One region of the Aquibium oceanicum genome, then DNA from elsewhere that is predicted to be linked to it. Evidence: predicted binding sites of a transcription regulator. Region 1 holds the regulator's gene; each other region holds the start of a gene.
What was found. The regulator PhoB, encoded in region 1, activates phosphate uptake and scavenging genes when phosphate is short. The targets are predictions, from matches to a motif close to TGTCATNNANCTGTCAT.

Region 1 (7,283 bases):
GATCGAGGCGCTGTCCAAGACCGCCGGCGGTCAGCATCATGCGCTCCCCACATTCGAGACCGAACCGGACGAGATGCCGCTGATCCGCGAGGGCTGCGCCCTGCGCGCGCTGGCCTTCATCGACCGCGAAATCTTCGCCGCCGGCGCGGCGGGCCTATCAAGCCGGACAGGAAAGGAGATCGCATGAAACCGCTGATCACAACCGCATCGTTCGCGGCGCTCGCGACCGCCATTCTGCTGCCTGGGACGGCGCCGGCCAATCCCTGGTCGGAGCGGGTCGTCACCGAACACGTCGATCAGACCGGTCTGGCCGGGACGCTGGACCGCGACGCCCTGATAGCGCTGCGCGAGAAGGGCGAGCATCTCTTTACGGGCCGCTTCACGACGCTGGACGGGGTCGGCCGGCCGCTGGCCACCCAGGCGATCATTCCCACCAAGCGCAAGCATGCGCCGGAGACCTCGTTCGCCCGGACTTCCGGCATGGACGCGAACGCCTGCTCGTCATGCCACAACCAGCCCGTCGTGGGCGGCGCAGGCGATTTCGTCACCAATGTCTTCGTGTCCGAGGGTTTCGAGAGCGCCGATTTCGATTCCACCGACCCGCAGTTTTCCAACGAGCGGGGCTCGAACCACCTGTTCGGCGCCGGCCTGATCGAGCTTCTGGCGCGCGAGATCACCGCCGATCTTCGCGAGATACGCAGGAAGTCGCTCGCCGATGCGCGCGCGGGCGGCGCCGACGTGCGTCGGAAGCTCGTCTCCAAGGGCATCGGATACGGCTGGATCACAGCGGCGCCCGACGGGGTGCTCGACATGTCGGAGATTGAAGGCGTCGATGCCGACCTGACGGTCAGGCCCTTCAGCCAGAAAGGCGTCATGACCTCGCTGCGGCAGTTCACCGTCAACGCGCTCAACCACCACCACGGCATGCAGTCCGACGAGCGCTTCGGGTTGCGCTGGACAGGCGAACGGGACCACGACGGCGACGATCACGACGACGAAATCCGGGAAGGCGACGTCTCCGCGATGGTCGCCTGGCAGGCGACCTTGCCGCCGCCCGGCCGGATGGTGCCCGACAGTGCCGAATGGCGCGCCGCCGCCGAGCGCGGCGAGATGGTCTTCGGCTCGATCGGCTGCGAGGGCTGCCACAAGCCGTCCCTGCCCCTTTCGTCCCTATCCTTCGCCGATCCCGGGCCGTTCGACATGGCGGGAACTCTGCGGACCGGGGACGTGCGGGCGCCGGCCGTCTACGATCTCGCCCTGCTCGAATGGGCCAGGCACCTGCCCCGCAACGACAAAGGTGAAGTTCTGGTGCCTTTGTTCGGCGACCTGAAGCGGCACGCCATCGCGGATCAGTACGTCGCGACGCTCGGCAACGAACTGCTCGCCCAGCGTTTCGTGGAACGCAACGTCTTCATGACCGCGGAACTGTGGGGCGTCGGATCGACCGATCCCTACGGCCACCGCAACGACATCGCTTCGCTCGACGGCGTCATCCGCGCCCATGGCGGCCAGGCGCGCGACACCCGCGACCGCTACATCGCGCTTCCCGATGAGGATCGCCACGCCATCATCGCTTTCCTGAAGACGCTGGTGATCGAGCCGGAGGAGGTGAAATGATCAGGCATCGAAAACTCCTTCTGGCGCTGGCGGCAGTCGCCGCGATGTCGTCGGTTTCCGCAGCACACTCGGAAGACGCTTTCCCCGCCCCGATCAGCACCGACATTCCGCTGATGCATGAGGAAGCGGCGGCGGCAGGCATCGTGCATGCCTATCGCGGACCGTGGGAGTACTTCGTCGGCGGCGGCGGGGCCTCGCTGGACTGCAACGACGACCGCATGCCCGACATCTTCCTGGCCGGCGGCCGCGACGCGGCACGCTTCTACGTCAACCGGAGCACCGCCGGAGGACCGCTGCGTTTCGAGGAGAAGCCGATCGCCATCGATCCAGAAGACCTTGAAAAGGTGCTCGGCGCCTATGCGCTCGACATCGACGGCGACGGCATGCGCGACCTCGTTCTGATGCGGGTCGGCGAGAACGTGATTCTCAAGGGCGGGCCGGAGTGCACCTACTCGAAAGCCAACCGGGAATTCACCTTCGACGGCGGCAAGGCCTGGACGACCTCGTTCGCCGCGACCTGGGAAGCCGGCCAGAAATTTCCCACCCTCGCCTTCGGCAACTATGTCGACCGCCATGCGCCGGGCTCGCCCTGGGGCACGTGCCACGACAACGACCTGTTCCGGCCGGAGGCCGGCGACAGGCCCGACTATTCCGACCGCCAGGCATTGCGGCCCGGTCATTGCGCGCTTTCGATGCTCTTCACCGACTGGAACCGCTCCGGCACGCCGTCGCTGCGGATCACCAACGACCGCCAGTATTATCGCGGTGGCGAGGAACAGCTCTGGCGGGTCGAGCCGGACCGGCCGGCGAAGCTCTACGGCAAATCGGACGGCTGGCAGCATCTGACGATCTGGGGCATGGGCATCGCCGAGGGCGATCTCGACGGCGACGGTTTTCCGGAATACGCGCTCACTTCGATGGGCGACACCAAGCTGCAGAAACTGTCGGAGGACGCAGACGAGGACGAGCCGCTCTACACCGACATCGCCTTTGCCAGGCATGCCACCGCCCACCGTCCCTATGTCGGCGACGACCTGAAGCCCTCGACCGGCTGGCATTCGGAGTTCGCCGACTTCAACAATGACGGCCTGCTCGACCTCTACATCGCCAAGGGCAACGTGGAGCGCATGCCCGACTTCGCCGGTTTCGACCCTGACAACCTGCTGCTCGGCCAATGGGACCAGACATTTGCCGAGGCCGGCCACCAGGCGGGGATCGACCTGCCGACCAAGGGGCGCGGCGCCCTTGTCGAGGACTTCAACGCCGACGGCATGCTCGACCTGCTGGTCGTGAACCGCGAACAGAACGTCTCGCTGTTCCGCAACTCAGGTGCAGTGACCGAATACGGCTCACGGCCGATGGGCAATTTCGTCGCGATCGAACTCGAGCAGCCGGCGCCGAACGGAAACGCCGTCGGCGCGCTGATCTCCGTCAAGGCCGGCAATTCCACCTTCAACCGTACGGTCCAGGCCGGTGGCGGCCATGCGTCGGGCCATACCGGCTTCGTCCATGTCGGGGTCGGCACCGCCGAGCGCGCTGAAATCCGCGTCAAGTGGCCGGACGGCGAATGGAGCGCGCCCTACCGGGTGTTCGCCAACAATTTCGTCCTCATCGGCAGGGAAGCGAAGGCCGCGCGCTACTGGTATCCGCCGGAAGACGATTCCTGGCAGGCCTCGTCGGCGCAGTAGCGATCCGCCGTGCGTTCCGCGGCCAAACTGCTTCTCGCCACCCTGACGGCGGGCTGGCTGTGCGCGGGTGCGGCCCCCGCCCTTTCGGGCCCGACGGCCGATCATGCGTGCCCGTCCTTTGAAGACGCGGTCAAAGCAAGTGGCGAGCAGCTCGTCACGCTCGCGGCGACACGCGGCCTGACATACGAGCTGCAACCCTTTCCCAACGATCTGCGCGGCGCGATCCTCTCTTATGTCGGCTTCCGCGTCTCGCCCTCGGATGACCGGAGCAACGGCCTCATCTTCTATCTCCGCAGCGGCAGGATCGTCTGCGGCTATCTCTGGCGCGATCGCACCGGGGGAGCCGATGGAGCGCATCGTGGCACGGGGAAACCGCATGCGGACGTCCGGGAGCCGGATGCAATCTTCCGATTGCCGGTGCGCGACGTGGGCGAACTGGTCGACCTGATCGAACGGGTGCGCAATGCACTGACGGCGGGCGGCAACAGCGCAGAGCGCAGCCCCAGGCTTCGCGATGAAAACTCGTTCGGTACCACGCGCGGCGCACGGGCTTTGGCAGACGCATCCGAACCTTCCGGAGAGCAGCGAGCGGCAATGCTGGCGGACCTGTCACAAAAGCTCTTCGGAGAAACCGAAAGCATCATCGAGGAATTCGCCAACCTGACGGTCGTGCCGGCGCTCAACATCGGCACGGTGCCCTTTGGCGTCCTCGACCCGAATGGCGACGGGATTCCGCTGGTCCACTCGACTGCAGTCAACGTCGAGGCGTCGATGAACGACGTGGCGGCGGGACGGCTGTTTGCGATCGCGCCCGAAGTGCGGCCCCAGACGATCGCCGGCGATCCGGACGCCACGGGCGATCCGGAATGGATCTTCCCGCGGCTGCCTGGTGCCGCGGCCGAGGCGCGCACGATCGCCGCCCGCTTCGAGGCGACGCCGATCATCGGCTCCGACGCGACGATCGAGACGGTGACCCGCCACCTAGCCGAGGACACCTACATCCACCTCGCCGCCCATGGCCTCAGCAGCATCACGGATCCGGTGGACGGCAGCTTCATCGCGCTCAGCGATGGCAGGCTCACGGCCCGCGCGATCCAGGAGATGCGGCTTTCGAACAACCCGCTCGTGGTGCTGAGCGCCTGCCAGACCGGGCTGGGCAACCCGCTCGACGCCGGGATCGTCGGGCTTGCGCGCGCCTTCATGCTTGCCGGCGCGAGCAGCGTCATCGTCAGCCTCTGGAACGTCGACGACGAGGCGACCTCGTGGATCATGACGCGCTTCGTCGATTTCCTGACCAACCACCCGCCGGGCACGGCGCTACGCCTGGCGCAGGACGCGGCGCGCGAGCGCTGGCCCGAACCCTCGAAGTGGGGCGCTTTCGTGCTGTTCGGGTCACGCACGGTGGTGCTGGCTCCCGCGGACGACGACCGCCCCATGTCGGTAGCGCTGAACGTGCTTCCTCTGGTGAAGCGCGTGGGCAGCGAGGACATGGACCCTATCGGACCAGGCGCGGCGGTTCGGGTCGGCGCCGGAGACGAGCTTCATCTCGACATCGCCAACCTCGGCGGCAAGCCAGTCGATCTCGACGTCCTCTATGCGGACGCGGAGGGGACGGTCTCGCATCTCCTGTCGGAGCGCGTGCCGGCGGGCGACGAAGAGCGCCTTGGCCTCGTCCGCTTCACCGACACGACGGTGGGAATGGAACGGGCGATCATCGTGGTACGTGAAGCCGCGCCCGCATCGCCGCTGCGTCCGCTGTCGGATTTTGAAAGCGTGCCGGGCACGATGCTGGCGCACCTGCTGCTCAGTCCCGCGTCGCTGCGGACATTGCTGCCCGGCGGCATCCGCAAGGTCTCGCAGTTCGGCGGACGGGAGTTCCTCGGGTCGTTCGTGGGAGCGAGCGAGCGCTTCGAACTGGCGCTGTCGGAGGCCCGGCACATGGGTGCAAGGGGGTCGCCCTCGCGCGAACAGCCATCCGCCGCCTCTCGGCGGCGGGCGGGCGTGATGGTCGTGCCGTTCGAGGTGTCGCGGTAGCGCCGGTCAGGCCTCGCGGATCGCGTAGCCCGCGCCGCGGATCGTGCGGATGACGTCGGGCATGCGGCCGTTGTTGACCGCCTTGCGCAGGCGACCGACATGGACGTCGACGGTGCGTTCGTCGATGTAGATCGTCTCGCCCCAGACATTGTCCAGAAGCTGCCCGCGCGAGAAGACGCGACCGGGATGCTGCATCAGGAATTCGAGCAGGCGGAACTCGGTCGGTCCGAGCTTGATCTCGCTCTTCTTGCGATAGACGCGATGGGACTCGCGGTCGAGCACGATGTCGCCGACCTTGAGCACACTCGACAGGACCTCCGGCTTGGCACGGCGCAGCAGAGCGCGGACGCGGGCGATGAATTCGGGGGTGGAGAAAGGCTTTACTAGGTAATCGTCGGCGCCGGTGGAGAGGCCGCGCACGCGATCGCTCTCCTCGCCGCGCGCCGTGAGCATGATGATCGGCAGGCGTTCCGTCTCAGGGCGCATTCTCAGCCGCCTGCACAGTTCGATGCCCGAAATCGCGGGCACCATCCAGTCGAGCACCAGAAGATCCGGCACGCTCTCCTGCAGCCGTATCTCGGCCTCGTCGCCGCGGGTGACGATCTCGACCTGATAACCTTCTGCTTCGAGGTTGTATTTGAGGAGGACGCAGAGCGGCTCCTCATCCTCGACCACCATGACCTTTGCTGCAATCATGCCGCGTCGTCCTCAGGCGTTCGCCCCGGCCATCACCGTCTCGTCGGTCTTGGGCCGCGCCATGGGCAGTTGCTTGCCGGTCATGACGTAGTAGGCGTTTTCCGCGATGTTCGTGACGTGATCGCCGATGCGCTCCAGGTTCTTGGCGCAGAACAGGAGATGGGTGCACGACGTGATGTTGCGCGGGTCTTCCATCATGTAGGTCAGGAGCTCGCGGAAGATCGCCGTGTACTTGATGTCGATCTTCTCGTCCTCGACGCGCAGCGGTACCAGCGCCTCGGCCTCGCGCGCGACGTACAGGTCGACCACCTTCTTGACCTGGCGGTGGACGAGCTCGGCCATGCTCTCGATCGAATAGGACAGGCTGGTCGGCGTCGAGGTCAGCCCCACAGCACCGACACGCTTGGCGATGTTCTTGGCGAGATCGCCGATGCGCTCCAGATCGCCGGCCATGCGGATGGCGCTGACGACGGCGCGCAGATCCTGCGCCATCGGCTGGCGGCGGGCGATCAGCGTGATTGCCTTGTCGTCGAGCTCGCGCTGCTTGGCGTCCATGATGGCATCGTCGGAGATGATGCGCTGGGCGAGCGCCGCGTCGGTGGAAAGCAGCGCGCGGGTGGCGTCGTCCACCATCGAGGCCGCGAGTTCGCCCATGTCGCACAGAAGGCGATCGATACTTTGAAGTTCCTCGTCGAAGGAGGCAACGGTGTGCTCGCCCATGGTCCTGTCCTCGTATCCTGGTGCCGGATCAGCCGAAGCGACCGGTGATGTAGTCCTGGGTGCGCTTGTCGTCGGGGTTGGTGAACATCTTGTCCGTCGGGCCTTCCTCCACGAGGTAGCCGAGATGGAACATCGCGGTGCGCTGCGAGACGCGGGCGGCCTGCTGCATCGAGTGCGTGACGATAACGATCGTGTAGTTCTGGCGAAGCTCGTCGATCAGTTCCTCGACCTTGGCGGTGGCGATCGGATCGAGCGCCGAGCACGGCTCGTCCATGAGGATGACCTCCGGAGAGACCGCGATGGCGCGGGCGATGCACAGGCGCTGCTGCTGGCCGCCGGACAGGCCGGTGCCCGGCTCCTGAAGCCTGTCCTTGACCTCGTTCCAGATCGCCGCCTTCTGCAGGCTGGATTCCACCACGGCGTCGAGCTCGGCCTTGTTCGTGGTCAGGCCGTGGATGCGGGGGCCGTAGGCGATGTTCTCGTAGATCGACTTCGGAAACGGGTTCGGCTTCTGGAACACCATGCCGA
Region 2 (7,283 bases), 1.8 Mb from region 1:
CGGCGCCGCGTCGCGTCAGGATGACTTCGCGGTGGGGGTAGGGGATCTGGACGCCGTTCTCCTTGAACGCGTCCCACAGGGCAAGCAGCACCTTGCCCCTGACGTTGGTGAGGCCCTGCTGGGGATCGTGGATCCAAAAGCGCAGGACGAAATCGAGGGAGGATTCGCCGAAGCCGGTGAGCCAGCAGACCGGGCGCCTCGCGGCCTCGACGCGGCCGACGGTCATCGCCGCGTTGATGGCGAGTTCGGACACCACGTGCGGGTCGGCGTCGTAGGAAACGCCAAACGCCACGTCGAGGCGGACGAGTTCGTCGCTGAAGGACCAGTTGATGACCTGCTGGGTGACGAAGTCCTCGTTTGGGATGAGGTATTCGCGCCCGTCGCGCGTCACGACGGAGACGAAGCGGGCGCGAAGCTCCCTGATCCAGCCGAAGGTCTCGCCGAGCGAGATGGTGTCGCCGGGCTTGATCGACTTGTCCATGAGCATGATGACGCCCGAGATGAAGTTCGACACCACCTTCTGGAGGCCGAAGCCCAGGCCGACACCGACCGCGCCGGAAAAAACCGTCAGCGCCGTCAGGTCGACGCCGACGGCGGTCAGCGCACCGAGGCCGGCGATGATGATCAGGCCGAACTTGGCGACCTTGCCGATCAGCACCCGGATGGAGGGCGTCAGATCGGCCGATTTCTGGACCCGCTCGTCGAAGTAGTTGCCGACCACGGTGGCGATCCAGATGGCGGCGGTCAGAAGGACCGTGACCTTGACGACAGTGAGCACCGAGATCCGGGCCTCGCCGACCGGCATGGCGAGGCTGTCGAGGAAGAGCGCGGCGCGATCGTGGAGCCCGAGGATGGCGAGGGCGGCGTAGATCCAGACCATCCACGCGACGGCGCGCGCGGCGAGGCGATTGCGGATCACCCGCGAGAGGATGGCGACAACGACCCAGGTGAGCGCCAGCCACAGCGCGATGGCCAGAAGCCAACTGCGGCTCGGCCACGTCGCGGCGCGCATGACCGTGATCGCCACGAACATGAAAACGACGAACAGGATCCAGTCGGATCGGCGCATGGTCGCCACGACGACGCGGAGCAGACCGGGATGACCGCGGATGGAGCGTGCCCGGCTCTCGAGACGGGATTCGATCTTCCGGCCGAATACCTTCGCGGCGATGAAGAGGACAACGATCAGCGCGACCTGATACGCGAGCCAAGGGTCGGTCGCATACACCGCCCACCGATCGAGGTAGGCGGCAATTCGTTCGGCGATGGCCCCGACGTCCAGATCCATTCGTGGTCCCGTTCCTGCCGCAACCGCGGCGGGCCTGCTCTGCCGCCGCCCTGAGATACTTAGCGCGCGCCCGGCGGCGCGACAAACCGGCGCTGCCGCATCGTCATGAACGTGTCGTTTGAATCTGCTGGACTCGGAATGCTACCGGCGCGACAATTTCCGCTCGCAAAGCCGGCTCATCATCGGAATGTAGAGCGCTTCCAGGAGGCAACCATGTCCACCCTCATCCATCGCATGTCGCGGCGATCCTTCCTCTCGGGCGCGGCCGCCGTCGGCGGCCTCGTCGTGCTGCACCCGTTCGCGGCGCGCGCCCAGGCCAACCAGGCGCACCTGCGCATCATGGAAACGACCGACATCCACGTCCACGTCTATCCCTACGACTATTACGCCGACAAACCGAACGACACGATGGGCCTTGCCCGCACGGCATCGCTCATCGACGCGGTCCGCGCCGAGGCGGGCAACTCGATGCTGGTGGACAATGGCGACTTCCTGCAGGGCAACCCGATGGGCGACTACATCGCGTACGAGCGGGGCATGAAGGAAGGCGACACGCACCCGGTGATCGCGGCGATGAACGTGCTGGGCTACGACGTCGGCACGCTCGGCAACCACGAGTTCAACTACGGCCTGGACTTCATGTTCAACGTCGTGAACGGCGCGGGTTTCCCATGGGTTTGCGCCAACCTCACCAAGGGCCAGCTGGCCTCCGATCCGAAGGACGACGAACTGTTCTTCAAGCCCTACGTCATCCTCGAGAAGATGGTGAAGGATGGCGCAGGCAACGAAAGCCCGGTCAAGGTCGGCTTCATCGGCTTCGTGCCGCCGCAGATCATGGTGTGGGACGTCCGCCACCTAGAAGGCAAGGCGCAGACCCGCGACATCGTCGAGGCCGCCAAGGCCTGGGTGCCGGCGATGAAGGAGGAGGGCGCCGACATCGTCATCGCGCTCTCGCACTCCGGTATCGACGGCAGCGGCCCGGTGGAGCGGATGGAGAACGCCTCGCTCTATCTCGCGGGCGTCGAGGGCATCGATGCCGTCATGACCGGCCACCAGCACCTCGTCTTCCCCGGACCGAAATCCTGGGACGCGATCGAGGGCGTTGATCCCGTCAAGGGCACGCTGCAGGGCAAGCCGGCCGTGATGGGCGGATTCTGGGGGTCGCACATGGGCCTCATCGACCTCCTGCTCGAAAAGGACGGCAATAGCTGGCGCATCGCCGACTTCACCACCGAGGCGCGGCCGATCTACGAGCGTACCGAGGACCGCAAGATCGTCCCGCTGGTCGAGAGTAAGGAGGCGGTCCTCGCCGCGGCCAAGGACGAGCACGAGGCGACGCTCGAATACGTCCGCACCTCGGTCGGCCAGACCTCGGCGCCGCTGCATTCCTTCTTCGCGCTGGTTGCCGACGATCCGTCGGTACAGATCGTGAGCCAGGCGCAGACCTGGTACATCAAGGACATGCTGAAGGAGACCGAGTACAAGGACCTGCCGGTGCTTTCGGCGGCGGCGCCCTTCAAGGCCGGCGGCCGCGGCGGTCCGGAGTATTTCACCGAGGTGAAGGCGGGGGACGTGGCGATCAAGAACGTCGCCGACCTCTACCTCTACCCTAACACGGTCCAGGCTGTGGTGATCACCGGCGCGGACGTGAAGAACTGGCTGGAGATGTCGGCCGGCATGTTCAACCAGGTCGAGCCCGGCGCGACGGACGCCCCGCTGCTCAACACCGACTTCCCGTCCTACAATTTCGACATCATCGACGGCGTGACCTACGAGATCGACCTGTCGGAGCCGATGAAGTACGACAAGACCGGCGCGGTCATCAACGCGGACGCCAACCGCATCAAGAACCTCGAGTTCGACGGCAAGCCGATCGATCCGGAGCAGAAGTTCGTGGTCGCTTCTAACAACTACCGCGCCGGCGGCGGCGGAAACTTCCCGGGCATCACCAGCGAAAAGGTCGTCTTCGCCGCACCCGACACCAACCGCGACGTGATCGTGCGGTACATCATCGATCAGGGCACCATCAATCCGTCGGCCGACGCCAACTGGCATTTCGCCCCGTTGGAGAACACGACCGTGGTCTTCGAGACGGGACCGCGCGCCAAGGAGTACCTGAGCGACGTCAAGGGCGTGAACATCGAGCCGGCGGGCGAGGGCGCCGACGGATTTGCGAAGTACCGTATTACGCTGTAATTGCAGTCTTATCCGGATCGAGAAGGGGCCGCATGTCGCGGCCCTTTTTCCATTGGTCGGCGGAGAATTCACGGGAATAAAACGTGCAGGTTCGGTCGGTGGAGTTTTGCTCCCCTAAACATCCGGCAGCCGGCGTGGTCCCGGCCGATTAGGCTCAGTTGAACGCAGTTCTAAGAGGGCTCTTGCGGCAGAGGATATTCTTTCTTCCGTTGCTTCCGCGAGGTGCTGTTGCTTGATAGTATGGTTCCGTTCACGAACCCGAGGAGGTAGGGATGAACAGGATACTGTCGGCGATGTGCGTCGCGGCGATCACGCTCACCATGGGAGCGATGTCGCCTGCTTCCGCCATGTCCGTGCCTTCGAAGCCGAGCGTTTCGACCGTAGGCGCGTCGGACGGCGTCGTTAAGGTCGACTACAGGCGTTACGGTCAGCGTCGCCACTGGCGCAACCACGGTCCGCGGCATTACTACCGGCATCGGCACAATGATTTCGGGCCGATCGTCGGCAAGCTGGTTGCAGGCGCGATCATCTCCGGCATCATTGCGAGCCAGCAACCGGCGCCGGTCTATCGCCAGCGGTACTACCGCGGCTACGACGCCCATGCCGACTGGTGCCTGCGCCGGTACCGGTCCTACGACGTCCACTCCGACACGTTCCAGCCGTATCACGGCCCGCGCCGTTATTGCCGGTCGCCCTACCGGTAAGTTCCGGCACCAGCTTTTCGAGAAGATCGTGAAGCCTGGCCTTGGCCGGGCTTCGTCGCGTCGTGCCTGGATTGCATGAGGAAAACGGTGATTTCGTCGCGCACCGGCCCTGCGATGCGCTATAAACGGGCAAATCAGGGCCGACGGGGTATCGCAGTTGACGCATGACGTAACCAACCAGCCGCCGCTGCTGTCGGGCACGAATGCATGGCGCGGCGATCCTCTCCTGGTGCAACTGTCGGAAGACTTCTCCCCGGAAGTGCGCAAGGAGCTGGATTCGGTCGGCCGCTTCGTCATGTCGGCCGAAGCGCAGGATCTCGCCCGGCTCGCCAATACCGAAACGCCCAAGCTCAGGACGCACGACCGGCAGGGCCACCGGGCCGACCTGGTCGAGTTTCACCCCGCCTACCACGCGCTCATGCGGCGGTCGGTCACGACGGGCCTCCATTCATCGGTGTGGGAGAACGGCGAGCACGAAGCCGGCCGCCGCCACCAGGTGAGGGCGGCGCGCTTCTACATGACGGCCGAACTGGAATGTGGCCATCTCTGCCCGATCACGATGACGAACGCTTCGCTCGCGGCGCTGATGGCGGCGCCGAAGCTGTTTCGCGAGTGGGCGCCGCGGATCACCACGCGCAAGTACGATCCGGCGCAGAAGCCGCCGGTCGAGAAGGCCGGCCTGACGCTTGGCATGGGGATGACCGAGAAGCAGGGCGGCACCGACGTGCGCGCCAACACGACGCGCGCCGAGCGCACGGAAAGCGGCTTCTATCGGATCACCGGCCACAAATGGTTCATGTCGGCGCCGATGTGCGACGCGTTCCTGGTTCTTGCGCAGGCGCCCGAGGGGCTATCGTGCTTCCTGCTGCCGCGCATTCTTTCCAACGGCGACAATAACGGGTTCCGTTTCCAGCGGCTGAAGGACAAGCTCGGGAACCGCTCCAACGCCTCTTCGGAGGTGGAGTTCGCCGGTGCGATGGCGGAGATGGTCGGGGCGCCGGGCGCCGGGGTCAAGACGATCATGGACATGGTAACGCTGACAAGGCTCGACTGCGCGCTGGCGTCCGCGGGCATCATGCGGGCGGCGCTTGCGGAGGCGGTCCATCATACGCGGCATCGCATGGTCTTCGGCAACGTTCTGGTCGACCAGCCGATCATGCAGCGCGTGCTGGCGGACCTGGCGCTGGACGTCGCGGCCGCCACCGCGCTGGCCTTCCGCCTGGCGCGCGCCTTCGACCAAGCCGCCGAGGACCGGGCGGAGGCGGCGTTCGCGCGCGCCATGACGCCGGTCGTCAAATACTGGGTTTGCAAGATCTGTCCGAGCGTCGTCTACGAGGCCATGGAGTGCCTCGGCGGCAACGGCTACGTCGAGGAAGCGCCGCTGGCACGATACTTCCGCGAGTCGCCGCTGAACGCGATCTGGGAGGGTTCGGGCAACGTCATGGCGCTCGACGTGCTGAGGGTGCTGGTGCAGGCGCCGAGCCTCTTCAACGAGGTGATGGGCACGATCGAGCGGGATCTCGGCCCCAACGGCAAGGGGACGTCCGGAGTATTGCGGGCGGCACTGGAAGTGGCGCAGTCGGACGAGGGGTCGGCGCGCATCCTGACCGAGCAGCTTGCGCTTGCGGCCGCGGCGGCCGAACTGAAGCGGCTGGGAGCTGGGCGCATCGCCGATGCCTTCATGGAAACCCGGCTCGCCGGGCAGTGGCGCACGACCTACGGCATGCTCGATTCGCGCCACGACAGTCGCATGATCATCGACACGCTCTACCCCGAAGCGCTCTGATCGGTCCTGCCGACAGCGGCGCCGGGGAGGAAGACCGATCCGGCGCGCCTCAAGTTTTATCCAGATCGCAGGGATTTCGTTAACCTTAACGAATGGTTTCGTTTGCCCTGACCCGCCCACCGCTCCATCGTTGTCAGTGAAACGGAAGAGCGATGCGACGGATTATCGGCATATTCGTACCGGCCTACTGGATGGCCTTCTTCGGCCTCCTGGCGCTCGCCGCCATGGCCGAGGCGACCGGGGAGGTCTTCGCGATCTTCCAGGCGCTCAGCTTCCCGGGCGGTTTCCTCGGCAACGAGATCCCGGCGGGTCCGGTGCTTTCGACCGCGCTCGCCTTCGGCTTTTCGCTCACCTCCGTTCTGTTCCTTTGGATGATCGTCACCGCGATCGCGCAGATCCGCGGCTCCCAGCGGGAGAGCGACGAGATCGCGCGCACGGCGTTCGGCGTGGCGACGGCCATGATGACGGTCCTGCTCGCGATCGGGGCAATCTTCCTCGTGCGGGGGCTGTTCGCCTCGGCGTCGCTGCAGCTGCTCGCGTTGCTCGTTTCCTACATGGCCCTGCAGGCCGAGCAGCGCCGGACCGCCGATGCGCCGCGCGAGGTCGGCGACGCGGCGGAGATCACCGCACGCCTGATGGCGATCGGGGCGGCGCACAATTCCATGCTGACACGCTTCTCGCGTCGGCCAGGCAACAGGAACGAGGCATTCTGATGCGCTACATCCTGCTCTTCTGGGGCCTGCCGATGGGCACTTTCTGGGCCTGGTACTTCCTGTCGGTCAACGACATGAATTTCGGCATGCTCTTCTTCAGCCGCCAGATCCACGACCAGGTCTTCGACCTGTACGGTCATGTGCTCGGTATGGATCCGGCCTCGCTTCCGCCGCTTGTCGCGCGTGCGTGCGTGGTCGACACGGCGATCATCTTCGGCATCCTGGCCTTGCGCCGCCGGCGCGAGATCATCGGTTGGGCGCGGTCGCTGCGCCTGCGCTATCTCGAAGGCTCCGCGCCGAGCGCCTGAAGCCGGTCGAGAACGCCCTGGAGAATGAAGGCGGCGGCCGCCGAATCGATTCGGTCCCCCCGCTTGCGCCGCGACACGTCCATCGAGATCAGCACGCGTTCGGCGGCCACGGTGGACAGGCGCTCGTCCCAGAAGAGGAACGGCAGGTCGGTCAGGGGCTGCATGTTGCGCACGAATGCGCGGCTTGCCTGAACGCGGGGCCCCTCGCTGCCGTCCATGTTTACCGGCAATCCCATGACGACGGCCGCGCAGCCTTCCTTGCCGAGGGCGAGCAGCAGGCGCTGCGCA
Region 3 (7,283 bases), 950 kb from region 1:
AGCGGGCGGTGCGCCAGCACGGTGAAGGGCGCCCCGGGTTCCCTCTCCACGAAGAGGGCAAGCGATGCGATGTCGAGCGGCTCGCCCAGCAGAGGGCCGAAGAAGGCTTCCACGGCCTGGGTGAAGCGCGGGGTATCGGCTTCGGCAATACGCCCGGAAAGCGTCATGTGGAAGAAGAAGGATTCGAAGACGTACGGGTAGCCCCACTGGTGGAGGTGCTTCAGTTCGGCCGGCCGCAGCGATTCGGGATTGCGCCGGGCGATGTCGGCGTCGGTCATGGGCGCGCGGAAGCGATCGAACGCCACGACGATGTCGCTCGCCAGCCGGTCCAGCGCCGGGCTGCGCTCGGCCGGCGTCAGCGCGAAGAAGCCGCTGATCCGCCTCAGCTTCATGGCCGGCAGGTAGACCGGATCGACGCTTGCCGCAAACGTGTCGAAGGCGGCGAGCAGAGAGGCTTCGGTCTTGGCGGGCGCGAGCGCGAACGGCGCCTTGAGCGTGGCGTGGAAGCCGTAGCGCCGCGCCGACGCCGTGTGATAGGCGAGTTCCTCCGCCGAGAGGCCGGGCACCGAAGGCGCCGGCACCGACGTGCCCGTGAAGGGATCGCGGGCCAGCCAGCGCGCCGCGGCGCGCGTCAGCGGATCGTCATGAGGCGGCGTGAAATAGATGGCATAGCGCATGGGGAACTGTCCTCGCCGAGGGCGACGGGATAGGCGATTTTCGTGACAGAATGACGAAGCCGCCGACGGCTACGGCGAGATAGCAAATCGGTCCGGAAAAGTCATCAATGGCGGGAGGAGCCTTCCATCAGGCGCTGGCGGAAAAAGTTCGAGATGTTGTCGAAGACGAAGACCACGATCAGGATCAACACGACCATGTAGGCGACGTTTTCCCAGTCTTGGTTCGTGCGCATCGCCTCCCACAGCTTCAGGCCGATGCCGCCGGCGCCGACGGCGCCGATGATGGTGGCGGACCGTGTGTTCGATTCCCAGAAGTACAGGGACTGGCTGAGAAACACCGGAAGCACCTGCGGCAGGACGCCGTAGCGCTGCACCACCGCCGGTGCGGCCCCGACCGAGCGGACGCCCTCGCGCTGCTTGTCGTCGATGTTTTCGAGCGTCTCGGAATAGAGCTTTCCGAAGGTGCCCGTGTCGGTGAAGAAGATCGCCGATATGCCCGCGAGCGGACCCGGACCGAAGGCACGGGTGAAGAACAGCGCCCAGATCAGCATGTCGACGGACCGCAAGAAGTCGAACAGGCGCTTGAAGACCTGGTTGGCGAAGAAGTTCGGCGTGATGTTGCGCGCCGCCGCGAAGGCCAGCGGAAATGCCAGCAGCGAGGCGAAGACAGTCCCGACGAAGGCCATGACGATGGTCTGCAGCAGCTTGATCCAGACGTCGGCATGCTGCCATTCGGCATTGTAGAGGATGTTGTTCACAGCAAGGGCGAAGTTGGACGTTTCGGGCACCAGCCTCGGTCCCGCCACGATCAGCGACACGACTTCTCCGAAGGATCTGCCCCAGAAGGGCGAGTTCGTGTCGAAAACGAAGTTCTCCCAGCCCCAGAAACGGTGCCGGATCTTGACCTCGTCGCTCTCGATCTCGGCGCGTCCCGAGAAACCGAAGCCGACGATGATCTTGCCGCCGGGCGCGCGCTGCTGGGCCCAGGCCGGCAGCGGAGCGCTTGCGACCACGCTTTCGTCGCGGACGATATCGATGTCGAGGATTTCCGGCCCGCGCGTGACGGTGACGCGTCCGGGGCGGATATCGATCGCAGCGGTCGGGCCGATCTCGACGACGGTCCGGACGATCTCCTCTCCGCGGATCGTTCTCGGCTCTTGCTTCGCCGCATCGGGCGTCGGCAGAAGATCTGGCTCCGCGGCAGGTGCCGGATCTCCCCCGACCGGCCCGAGCAGGCTGCCGAACGAACTGTTCTGGCCGCCACCCGAACCCTTCGAGGTGTCGGGGCCGCTGACTGCGCGCTCGACGACGGCGCGTTCGGTTGTCACCCAGTCCGGCTGCGGGTCCTCTCCGAGCGGAGAGAAGCGCGGATAGGAGATCACCAGATGGTTTTCTTCGAACTCCACGTCGGGCCGAACCTCGTAGGAAACCCAGTCGGCGAGATAGTTGCCGGCGATGTCCCAGTTGCCGTTCGAGAAGACCGCACCGATGGAGAAGAACCACCAGACGAAGACGAGGTAGAGCGCGATCCCGGCGGCAACCAGCGAACCGGTGAACCGCTGCGCGAAGGAGCGCTTGAAGAGCGCCGGGTGGCGCGCGGCGATATCGCCGGTCTCGGCGGCGGACAGAAGCGCCATGGTCTCAGGCTCCCCGGCCGAACTCGAAGGCCTGGGACCCCACCAGACGCTTGCGCAGCCAGGCGGAGAACTGGTCGACCAGGACGATGGTGGTAAACAGCAGAAGCACGATGGCGAGCGTCTTGGCCTCGTGGCCGCGGCTGATCGACAGCCTCAGCGCCTCGCCGATGCCACCGCCGCCAACCGCGCCGATGATTGTCGAGGCGCGCACGTTGATCTCGAACCGCAGCAGTCCGTAGCTCAGGAAGTTCGGCATGACCTGCGGCACGATGCCGAACCACACCCGCTCGGTCCAGTTGCCCCCCGCCGCGCGCAGGCCCTCATCCGGGCGCATGTCGGCATTCTCGACCACCTCGAAGAACATCTTCCCCAGGGCGCCGATCGTGTGGATCGACACCGCGATCATCGCGGGTACCGCGCCCAGCGAGAAGATCGCGAGGAAGAAGCCGGCGATGACGATTTCGGGAAAGGCGCGCAGGATCTCCATGAAGCGGCGCACGAAGAAGCGCAGGAAACGGTTCGCGACGAGATTGCGCGCCGCCAGAAAGCAGAGCAGGAACCCCGCGCCGAAACCGATCAGCGTCGAGACCGCCGCGATGTTCAGCGTCTCGATCATCTTGTAGAAATATTCGGGAAGATAGATCGTCTCCGTCAGGTAGACCCGCCCTTCCGGATAGTTGAACTTCAGGCTTCCGTCGAAATGGGGCGACGGCAGATCGAACATCGCCCGCCAGACTTCCCAGCCGTCGCGCGGGACGAGCATGGAAATGAAATCGAAGAAGTAGGGCAGCCGGTCGAAGAATTTTCCGGCGTTGGTCTCGTTCGCGAACCAGAGCGACGCCGTCATGGCGGCGACGAAGACCCCGAACCCGAGCAGGGTATACATGCGGCGGCGACCCGCCAATTCCCGCCAGTGGCGCTCGACGAGCTGGCCCGTCTGCGAAAGCGGCGTCGCCGTCATGGTGGCCGTCATTCGATCCCGCCCTGAGAATGCCTGCTGTGAACATGCAAGACGCGCCGCCAGCCAGTCGGCGGGCGGCGCGTCCGGTTGTCTGATGCTTACGAGCCGATCTGCGCCTTACGGGCGTCGATGATCGGCTGGTAGAAGGCCGGAGTCACTTCCGTGTAGCCCTTGAAGTCGCCGCCCTGGATGGCGGAGAAGCAGGCCGGGTCGCTGTCGGGCAGCGCCAGCATGAAGTCCTTGAACTTGGTCTTCGTATCGTCGTTCATCGACGTGCGCACGACGATTGGGCCGTTCGGGATCAGCGGCGACTTCCAGATCTCGACGAGATCGTCCATGTCGAGGATGCCCTTGTCGACCATCTTACGCAGGTTGCCGGACGTGTAGCCGTCCTTGAAATCGCCGACGCCCGAGGCCCAGGTCGTGCCCGCGTCGAAAGTGCCCTTGACGACTTCGAGGACGAGGTTCTCATGACCGCCGCCGAAGCCGGTCTCGGCGAAATAGTCCTTCACCGCGACGCCGCCGAGATCCTTCGGCAGCGTGACGACCGGAACGAGATAGCCGGAGGTGGAGTCCGGATCGGCGAAGCCGAGCTTCTTGCCCTTGAGGTCCTCGAGCGACGTGAGGCCGGAATCGGCTCGGGCAACCATGACGGAGTGATAGCCGGTGGAACCATCGGTCTGGATCGTCGTCAGAATCGGGTCGACCGCTTCCGGGTTCTCCAGATAGACCTTGGCGTAGCCCGAAGCGCCGAGCTCGGCGTAGTCGAGCGTGCCGCCGAGCAGACCCTGGATCACGCCGTCATAGTCGGCCGCCGGGAACAGCGAAACCTTCTCGACGCCGAGAACGTCCGGAAGCTTGTCGACCATGCACTGGAAATTGCGCAGGCGGTCGGCTTCGTTCTCGCCGCCCAGAATGCCGATGCGGAAGTCCTTCAGATCCTCGGCCTGCGCCGAACCGACTGCAAGGGCGGCGAGCGCGACGGCGCCCATCAGTGCCTTTTTGAACATCGATGTCTCTCCTGTTGGTCCGGCTGGCGCCGGCTGCTTCGATTTCGTGGGGCCCGTTACGCGGGCGACGCGATCCCGCCCGTCAGGCGTCGGCCAGAGCCGGCTCCAGCGATGCGATGGATGCCTTGACCCTCGGCCGGCGCGTGTCGATGCTGGTCGAGGTGATGTCTTCGGAAATGTCCGATCCGTCGCTATCGGCGCCATAGATCATGCGGACGGCTTCGGTCGTCAGGTCCTCGGCCGGGCCGTCGAAGACGACCTCGCCCGCCGCCATTCCCACGACGCGCTCGCAATAGTTTCGCGCCGTGTCGAGCGTGTGCAGGTTGGTCACGACGGTGATGCCTTCGCGCCGGTTGATGTCTGCGAGCGAATCCATGACGATTTTAGCGTTCATCGGATCCAGCGACGCGATCGGCTCGTCGGCCAGAATGACCTTCGGCTGCTGCATGAGGGCGCGGGCGATCGCCACGCGCTGCTGCTGCCCGCCCGACAGGGTGCCGGCCCGCTGCAACGCCGCCTGCGCGATCCCCAGCCGCTCCAGCGCGGCGATCGCCGAGGCGCGTTCGGCATCCGAGAAGATGCCCATCAGGTTGAGTGCGGTGGAGCGGTGGTTGAGCCGTCCCAGAAGCACGTTGGTCAAGACGTCGAGCCGGGGCACGAGGTTGAACTGCTGGAAAATCATGGCGCAGTCGCGCTGCCACGCCCGCAGCTTCGCACCCCGCAGAGAAGAGACCTCGACGCCGGAAAACTTGATGACGCCCTCGGACGGGTCGATCAGGCGGTTGATCATGCGCAGCAGGGTCGACTTGCCCGCACCCGAGCGTCCGATGACGCCGACCATCTGGCCGTTGGGTATATCGAGCTCCACGTTCTTGACGGCAACGTTGCCGCCGAAGCGGCGCGTCACCTTGCGTATTTCAAGCATACGGCTCCCCGTTGTCGCGCTTTTTCGCGTCTACGGGAGAACCGGGTATCGAAGTTGGATGAAGCGGGAATGTCAGGCGGATGACGGTTTCGTTACAGTCCACAGCCGCGAGGCGCAGACAGTCAGCCGCTGTGCTTTTCAAGAAAGGCTTCGGCCGAAAGCGCGCGAAAGTCCTCGAGTGCCATGCGAAGCCGCTCGTGATTCCAGTTCCACCAGGCCAGCGCCTGGTAGCGTTCCGCCGTCCTGCGATCGAAGCGCGCGCGGATCGGCTTTGCCGGAACGCCACCGACGATCGTGTAAGGTGCGACATCCTTCGACACGACGGCTCCGGCGCCGATCACCGCCCCGTCGCCGACGGTGACGCCCGGCAGGATGGTCGAGCCATGCCCGAGCCAGGTGTCGTGGCCGATCGTCACCCTGTTGTCGCGCCGCCATTCGAAGAAGGCTTCCTCGTGGCCGGCGTCTTCCCAGTAGTCGGAGGCGCGGTAGGTGAAGTGGTGCAGCGTCGGCCGCCAGGTCGGATGGTTGGTCGCGTTGATGCGCACCGCGGCGGCGATGTTGGAGAATTTGCCGATCCCGGCGCACCAGACGCCGCAGTCCTGCATCACGTAGGAGTAGTCGCCGATCACGCTCTCGCTGATGCGGCAGCGTTCGGCAACCTCGGTGTAGCGGCCGAGCGTCGTGTCACTAACCTCGGCGGTGGGATGGACCAGGGGTTCGACGGAAAGCCTGGTGCTCATGCCGCCGCCCTTCCCGGCGCGAAGCGGGTGACGTCGATAACGGCGTCGGCGACCGCGTCGCGCACGTCCTGATCATGGAAGATGCCGAGCAGCGCCACGCCGGCCGCCCTCTTCTCGCCGATCATCTCCATCACGACGGCGCGGTTCCTGGCGTCCAGAGAGGCGGTCGGCTCGTCCAGCAGGAGCACCGGATGATCGGTGATGAAACCCCGCGCGATGTTGACCCGCTGCTGCTCGCCTCCGGAAAACGTCGCGGGCGGCAGCGACCAGAGCATTTCGGGCAGGTTCAGCCGGGCGAGCAGTTCCCGCGCCCTCGCGCGCGCCTTCTCCCGATCAACTCCCCTGACCGCGAGCGGTTCGGCCACGACGTCGACCGCGGAAACGCGCGGAACGGTTCTCAGGAACTGGCTGACATAGCCGATCGTATGGCGGCGCACGGCGAGCACCGTTCTGGGGGAAGCCGAGGCGAGATCGATCAGGTGTCCGTCGTGCTGGACGATGATCTGGCCCGAATCCACGGCGTAGTTGCCGTAGAGCATCTTGATGACCGAGCTCTTGCCGGCGCCCGAAGGCCCGCCGAGAACGGCGCATTCGCCGGCCTTGAGCGCGAAGGACACGTTCTCCACCACCCGCAGCCGCAGGCCGCCGCGCAGGTGCATGGTGAAGCTCTTGGAGACTTCCGAAACGACGAGGGGCGTAGGCATCGTCACACCTGCAGGATGGAGGAAACGAGCAGCTGCGTGTAGGCCTCGCGCGGATCGTCCAGCACCCGGTCGGTGAGGCCCGTCTCGACCACGCGTCCGTCCTTCATGACCATCATGCGATGCGACAAGAGCCGCGCAACGGCGAGATCGTGCGTGACCACGATCGCCGCCAGCCCGAGATCCGTGACCAGCCCCCGCAGAAGATCGAGCAGCCGCGCCTGCACGGAGACGTCGAGGCCGCCGGTCGGCTCGTCCATGAAGACCAGGCGCGGCCCGGTGACGAGGTTGCGCGCGATCTGGAGACGCTGGCGCATGCCGCCGGAAAAGGCGCGCGGCTCGTCGTCGATCCGGTCCGCCTCGATCTCGACGCGGCCCAGCCAGTCGAGCGCGGTGGCGCGGATGTTGCCGTAGTGCCGGTCGCCCACCGCCATCAGCCGCTCGCCGACATTCGCCCCGGCCGAAACTGTCATACGCAGCCCGTCGGCGGGGTTCTGATGCACGAAGCCCCAGTCGGTGCGCATCAGGAAACGCCGCTCGGCCTCGCTCATACGATACAGTTCGCGCCAGTCCCCGCCGCGCATCCGGTAGGAGACCGTGCCGGATGTCGGCAGCAGGCGCGTCGAGATGCA

Region 2: BSQ44_RS14945 (bifunctional 2',3'-cyclic-nucleotide 2'-phosphodiesterase/3'-nucleotidase) is a predicted target of PhoB. The motif match lies at 1,390-1,406, and genes of this name have one in related genera.
Region 3: phnC (phosphonate ABC transporter ATP-binding protein) is a predicted target of PhoB. The motif match lies at 5,291-5,307, and genes of this name have one in related genera.

The regions. Positions count from the first base shown of each region.
Region 1 covers NZ_CP018171.1:4,865,554-4,872,836, forward strand. Annotated here, with positions in the region: gene BSQ44_RS23785 (ROK family transcriptional regulator) at 1-187, shown strand, start outside; gene BSQ44_RS23790 (cytochrome c family protein) at 184-1,617, shown strand; gene BSQ44_RS23795 (CRTAC1 family protein) at 1,614-3,305, shown strand; gene BSQ44_RS23800 (CHAT domain-containing protein) at 3,315-5,339, shown strand; gene phoB (phosphate regulon transcriptional regulator PhoB) at 5,346-6,035, opposite strand; gene phoU (phosphate signaling complex protein PhoU) at 6,048-6,755, opposite strand; gene pstB (phosphate ABC transporter ATP-binding protein PstB) at 6,784-7,283, opposite strand, start outside.
Region 2 covers NZ_CP018171.1:3,055,275-3,062,557, reverse strand. Annotated here, with positions in the region: gene BSQ44_RS14950 (mechanosensitive ion channel family protein) at 1-1,288, opposite strand, end outside; gene BSQ44_RS14945 (bifunctional 2',3'-cyclic-nucleotide 2'-phosphodiesterase/3'-nucleotidase) at 1,502-3,484, shown strand; gene BSQ44_RS14940 (BA14K family protein) at 3,757-4,188, shown strand; gene BSQ44_RS14935 (acyl-CoA dehydrogenase family protein) at 4,346-5,974, shown strand; gene BSQ44_RS14930 (hypothetical protein) at 6,127-6,687, shown strand; gene BSQ44_RS14925 (DUF6105 family protein) at 6,687-6,995, shown strand; gene ruvX (Holliday junction resolvase RuvX) at 6,965-7,283, opposite strand, start outside.
Region 3 covers NZ_CP018171.1:661,657-668,939, reverse strand. Annotated here, with positions in the region: gene BSQ44_RS03365 (DUF1045 domain-containing protein) at 1-677, opposite strand, end outside; gene phnE (phosphonate ABC transporter, permease protein PhnE) at 782-2,314, opposite strand; gene phnE (phosphonate ABC transporter, permease protein PhnE) at 2,319-3,287, opposite strand; gene phnD (phosphonate ABC transporter substrate-binding protein) at 3,374-4,285, opposite strand; gene phnC (phosphonate ABC transporter ATP-binding protein) at 4,368-5,210, opposite strand; gene BSQ44_RS03340 (DapH/DapD/GlmU-related protein) at 5,333-5,950, opposite strand; gene phnL (phosphonate C-P lyase system protein PhnL) at 5,947-6,654, opposite strand; gene phnK (phosphonate C-P lyase system protein PhnK) at 6,657-7,283, opposite strand, start outside.